2 regions of the Parageobacillus caldoxylosilyticus genome follow, and region 2 is predicted to be linked to the other one. Evidence: a T-box and tRNA genes for the amino acid it is inferred to sense, from the RefSeq annotation. Region 2 holds a T-box; the other holds one or more tRNA genes.
The links. A T-box is a leader RNA that pairs with one kind of tRNA and senses whether it is charged. The one in region 2 lies ahead of tyrS (tyrosine--tRNA ligase), so its partner is inferred to be a tRNA-Tyr.

Region 1 (3,022 bases), 910 kb from region 2:
AGCTGACCATACTTTTAGACTTTTTATTGAACCTAACTTGAAGCATTTTAACCGTGAACATTTTCTTTCTCTGTATGACGGTATCAACAGAAACCGTCAATGTCATGGTCGTAGAGATGCTAAATATGATAACACTCAAATCAAAAAATATTCGGATTCAGTCTTAGGTTCTGATTTTGATTATAAAGGTAAATTTCCAAATGTTACTTTTCAGTGAAGATAATTTTTAAGGAGAATATATATTGAAGCACAGTAAATAAGAAAAAAATAACGGGTACAAGGAGTTTATACAAAAACCACTGAGTAGGGAGAGCAAAGGATGGTTCAACTCTTCCTACTCATACTACATCTTTTGTAGAGTTTTATCTTTATTATATGTAATTGAAAGAGAGAGATGAAGCAGATGAGCAAAAGAACCGTCTCGGAGATTAAAGTCTGGCACTCCAAAAAAGGTGAAAACAATTGTTTTAATATCCACATAAATGCGCTCGGGGTAATGCTCACTGTCCATGAAAAGAAACAGCCCAAAAGCTATGCTCGTATAAAGCAATGGTATGAGTCAGACAAGCCAGAGTTTAATCCAATATTATTTACTTCCGGGGATTAGTTTTACGATGTTAGTTCAATTTTATGTATTGCAACCCTGACTTTGCTTCATAATACTTAATGCTTATAACAACATCCCAAAAATTTTTTTAAAAACACTTGACAAGGGTATTGTGACTATATATACTTATTCATGTCAGCTCGCGAGAGAGAAGTGTTTGAGCTACTCTCGAGCCTTGAGCTTCTTGACTTCCATGGATTTTTAATTTAAATTGTTCCATGGTAAGGAAGAGGTCACCGGTTCAAGTCCGGTTGGAAGCTTTGATGTTTGCCTTTTTGGCCCGTTGGTCAAGTGGTTAAGACACCGCCCTTTCACGGCGGTAACACGGGTTCGAATCCCGTACGGGTCACTTTCTTTTTGTTTGGAGGATTAGCTCAGCTGGGAGAGCACTTGCCTTACAAGCAAGGGGTCGGCGGTTCGATCCCGTCATCCTCCACCATGTTTCACTTTTTATTAGCTAGCTTCGCTCAATTGGTAGAGACGAGCCTAAGCTTCATCAAATAAGCTACGAGTTGCCTCGACGCATTTGGCATCGTTGAATTCGCTAGCAGAGGAAGAGGCGACGAAAATAATTTGAGTATAGACACATTGCTTATGCCGGCTTAGCTCAATTGGTAGAGCAACTGACTTGTAATCAGTAGGTTGCGGGTTCAAGTCCTGCAGCCGGCATCACGATACGGAGGGGTAGCGAAGTGGCTAAACGCGGCGGACTGTAAATCCGCTCCCTTTGGGTTCGGCGGTTCGAATCCGTCCCCCTCCATATACATAAGAAACAGCCATTCAATCAAGTATAATGTTTGGATATTGTGAAATAATATGTTTCAGCTGACGGTGTTTGAATATCATTGGGCTATAGCCAAGCGGTAAGGCAACGGACTTTGACTCCGTGATGCGCTGGTTCGAATCCAGCTAGCCCAGCCATGAGCCATTAGCTCAGTAGGTAGAGCATCTGACTTTTAATCAGAGGGTCGGAGGTTCGAGTCCTCCATGGCTCATCGATGCGCGGAAGTAGTTCAGTGGTAGAACACCACCTTGCCAAGGTGGGGGTCGCGGGTTCGAGTCCCGTCTTCCGCTTTTTTATCCCGCTATGCGGGGCCTTAGCTCAGCTGGGAGAGCGCCTGCTTTGCACGCAGGAGGTCATCGGTTCGATCCCGATAGGCTCCATTAAAGCATCCCGTTTCGAAAAAACACGAAATGGGGTGCTTTTTTATTTTCCCTTTCCCCTTGAAATAAGAATAAATATTCAAAAAATTGTTGAGTTGAGTCATGGTGGCGTTTTCATCTACAATAATAACGTAATACAACGGGAAAGGGGAGGCAGATGAAGAAAATATCGATTATTGGTGTGCCGATGGATTTAGGACAGACGCGCCGCGGCGTCGATATGGGGCCGAGTGCCATGCGCTATGCAGGGGTCGTTGAGCGCTTGGAGCGCCTTCATTATGATATTGAAGATTTGGGAGATATTTCGATAGGAAGAGCTGAACGGCCTGATGATGGAGGGATTTGTCTTAACTTGCGAAATTTGAAAGCGGTTGCGGAAGCGAATGAAAAATTGGCTACGGTTGTGGATGGTGTGATTAAACGGGGAAGATTTCCTCTCGTTTTGGGCGGCGATCATAGCATTGCCATTGGCACGTTGGCCGGTGTTGCCAAGCATTATAAAAATTTAGGAGTGATTTGGTATGACGCCCATGGCGATTTGAATACCGCTGAAACGTCGCCGTCTGGAAACATTCATGGAATGCCGCTGGCTGCAAGTCTCGGATTAGGACATCCGGCATTAACGCATATTGGCGGTTATAGTCCGAAAGTAAAGCCGGAAAATATCGTTCTGATCGGTGTTCGTTCCCTTGATGAAGACGAAAAACGATTAATTCGCGAAAAAGGGATTAAAATATATACGATGCATGAAGTAGATCGCCTTGGGATGACGACGGTGATGGAAGAAACCATTGCTTATTTGAAAGGGCGGACAGACGGGGTGCATTTGTCCCTTGATTTAGACGGATTGGATCCTCATGATGCACCAGGGGTAGGCACTCCAGTGATTGGCGGTCTTACTTATCGGGAAAGCCACTTGGCAATGGAAATGCTCGCCGAGGCGCAGTTAATTACATCGGCAGAATTTGTCGAGGTAAATCCTATTTTAGATGAGCGCAATAAGACTGCTTCTGTCGCCGTGGGATTGATGGGGTCTCTTTTTGGCGAAAAGTTAGTGTAATGGCATAAAAACAGCAGATTCCGGAAAATCTGCTGTATTTCTTTTTGCATATGCTGGCCTCCTCCCTCACTTTCTTTTGGATGAAGTGGAGCTCTTTTTGCTCGATTATGATAAAATAAATTATATGTTTTCATGAAACTTTTATTAGAGAAGAACCGTAGTATACTGTAGCCGCAGGGGCGGGGGTATTG
Region 2 (3,022 bases):
ATAACCTCGTTTACCGTTTAGGCTTTGCGCGCACTCGCCGTCAAGCACGCCAGCTTGTCACGCACGGTCACATTTTAGTCGATGGAAATCGTGTTGACATCCCGTCCTATCGCGTAAAACCTGGCCAAACGATTGCGGTTCGTGAAAAATCGCGTAACCTTCAAGTCATTAAAGAAGCATTGGAAGCAAACAACTTTGTTCCTGATTATTTAACATTAGATGCAGACAAAATGGAAGGCACGTATACTCGTTTACCTGAACGCTCCGAATTACCGGCGGAAATTAACGAAGCATTAATCGTTGAGTTCTACTCTCGTTAATGAACGATATCCCTTCAGAGAAGGCTCTGAAGGGATATTTTTTTCATAAATAAATCCTGGCATTGCCAGGATTTATTTGTAACGGATTAAGTAATATTTTTTCTTCCCGCGGCGAATGACCGTAAAGCGCCCTTCGATGCGGTTTTCTTTGGCGATGACGGCATTGATGTCTTGCACGCGCTTGCCGTTGACATAAATCGCGCCATTGGCAATGTCTTCCCGCGCTTGCCGTTTCGATGGCACAATTTTCGCCATGACAAGCAGTTCTACTAACGGAACTTCTTCCCCTTCATATTCAAAAGAAGGGACATCTTTAAACCCTTGTTCAATTTCCTCTGCGGACAACTCCGACACACTGCCGCTAAAGAGCGCCTCGGAAATACGAATCGCTTGCTTGAGCGCATCTTCGCCATGGACCAGTTTTGTCATTTCTTCCGCGAGCGCTTTTTGCGCTGCCCGCTGTTCAGGAGCTTCCTGCAGTTTTCGCTCAAGTTCCTCGATTTCGTCTTTGGATAAGAAAGTAAAATACTTCAAGTATTTAATGACATCGCGGTCATCGGTGTTAATCCAAAATTGGTAAAACTCATATGGGGATGTTTTTTCTTTATCAAGCCAAATCGTTCCGCTCTCTGTTTTTCCGAATTTCGTCCCGTCGGCTTTCGTCACGAGCGGAATTGTCAATCCGAACGCTTTTGCCTCTCCTTCGGTTTTGCGAATCAATTCCAACCCGGCCGTAATATTTCCCCATTGGTCACTGCCGCCGATTTGCAAGCGGCAATTTTCTGTTTGATACAATTTAAGAAAATCAAAAGCTTGTAAAATCATATAGCTAAATTCGGTGAACGAAATACCAGTTTCGATGCGCGATTGTACTGATTCTTTGGCCAGCATGTAGTTTAGCCCGAAGTTCTTTCCAACATCGCGCAAAAAAGTAATCACATCGAGCGAGCCAATCCAGTCATAGTTGTTGGCGATTTTCGCCGGATTTTCTTTCGCATCAAAATCTAAAAATCTTGCCAATTGCTCTTTAATCCGATTGCTCCACTGTTGCACCGTTTCTTTTGGATTTAATGTACGCTCGCTTTTTTTTCCGCTTGGGTCTCCAATTAATCCCGTTGCGCCGCCGACAAGCGCAATTGGACGATGGCCGGCTAGCTGAAATCGCCGTAGCGTCAAAATCGGTAATAAACTCCCGATATGCAAACTGTCAGCCGTTGGATCAAATCCACAATATAATGTTACCTTTCCCTCATTTAACAGCTGGCGCAGCCCTTCCATATCGGTAGCTTGGTTAATGAGTCCGCGCCACTCAAGCTCTTGCAGTAAATCCATCTTTACCCCACCTCTTTTTTATAAAATAAAAAACTCGCCCCCAAGTGAAGGGACGAGTGACAACCGCGGTACCACCCTACTTAGAAAGCTTCGCGCTTTCTCACCTCATTTGGATAACGGCGCACGCCGTCTTTTGCTACTTGGCTACTGCCGTTCGCAAAAGCTGCTCGAGGAGGTAATTCGCGTTTATCTATGTGCTAGTTCGCACCGACCACTAGCTCTCTGAAACAGGGAGATAAACACTACTTGTTCCTGTCATCGCTTTGTCCTATGTCATTTATGCTATACACTTTTTTACCACAACTTTTCTTGGTTTGTCAAATCGAGTTTTTCTCGTATACAAAATAGGTGAAAAAATGACAAAATGCCGCAATATTCAACAAAAATATGATATAATTATTTATATTATTCGTTGTATAGGGGGGTGCTCATGGAGCATAAAAAGCAAACATTTTCCCTAGAGAAGGCATGGCGCTATTTTTTTATTACATATGAAGTCGTTTGGAATCTTTTCCTTATTTTTTTCATTCTTATTCTTTGCCTCATATGCTTTGCCGTCGGTCTTGGCGCTGGGTATTTCGCTTCTTTGGTAAAAGACATGCCCATCCCTTCCTATAAGGAGATGAAAAGGGATATTTACGACTACGAAGAAACGTCGCATATTTACTTTGCCAATAACGTTTATCTCGGCAATTTCCGCTCTGATCTAGAAAGGGAGGAAGTCAAATTACAAGATGTTTCTCCGTATGTAATTAAAGCGATTACAGCAACGGAAGACGAATACTTTTACGAACATCACGGAGTTGTTCCAAAAGCGATCATTCGCGCGCTGTTTCAGGAAGCGACGAACTCGCCGCTACAAACAGGCGGAAGCACGCTGACACAGCAGCTTGTCAAAAATCAAATATTGACGAATGAAGTATCATTTGAACGAAAGGCAAAAGAAATATTGCTCGCCCTTCGCCTTGAAAAGTTTTTTAGTAAAAATGAAATTTTAGAAGCTTATTTAAATGTCGTCCCATTCGGCCGAAACGCATCAGGACGCAATATCGCCGGCATCCAGGCGGCTGCTCAGGGAGTATTTGGCGTAGACGCCAAAGATTTAAATCTAGCCCAAGCAGCATTCTTAGCCGGCCTCCCGCAAAGCCCGTTTGTGTATACTCCGTTTACAAGCGACGGCAATGTGAAAAAAGACTTATCTCCGGCGCTGCACCGGATGAAGACGGTATTGAATCGAATGAAGCAGGCGGGATATATTTCCGAAAAACAATATCAAGAAGCGTTGCAATACAATGTCGCCAAACATTTTGCACCGCCAAAACCGTCACCGTTTGAAAAATATCCGTGGCTGACGATGGAAATCGAAAAAC

Region 1: it has a tRNA-Tyr gene. The T-box ahead of tyrS (tyrosine--tRNA ligase) is inferred to sense a tRNA for this amino acid. The anticodon was not compared.

Annotation. Positions count from the first base shown of each region.
Region 1 is NZ_CP040553.1:1,540,435-1,543,456, reverse strand. It holds gene BV455_RS07830 (hypothetical protein) at 1-217, shown strand, start outside; tRNA gene BV455_RS07825 (tRNA-Glu) at 885-956, shown strand; tRNA gene BV455_RS07820 (tRNA-Val) at 971-1,046, shown strand; tRNA gene BV455_RS07815 (tRNA-Thr) at 1,204-1,276, shown strand; tRNA gene BV455_RS07810 (tRNA-Tyr) at 1,286-1,367, shown strand; tRNA gene BV455_RS07805 (tRNA-Gln) at 1,454-1,528, shown strand; tRNA gene BV455_RS07800 (tRNA-Lys) at 1,530-1,602, shown strand; tRNA gene BV455_RS07795 (tRNA-Gly) at 1,610-1,681, shown strand; tRNA gene BV455_RS07790 (tRNA-Ala) at 1,699-1,771, shown strand; gene rocF (arginase) at 1,929-2,831, shown strand.
Region 2 is NZ_CP040553.1:2,451,869-2,454,890, reverse strand. It holds gene rpsD (30S ribosomal protein S4) at 1-320, shown strand, start outside; gene tyrS (tyrosine--tRNA ligase) at 393-1,652, opposite strand; T-box leader at 1,698-1,920, opposite strand; gene BV455_RS12510 (transglycosylase domain-containing protein) at 2,083-3,022, shown strand, end outside.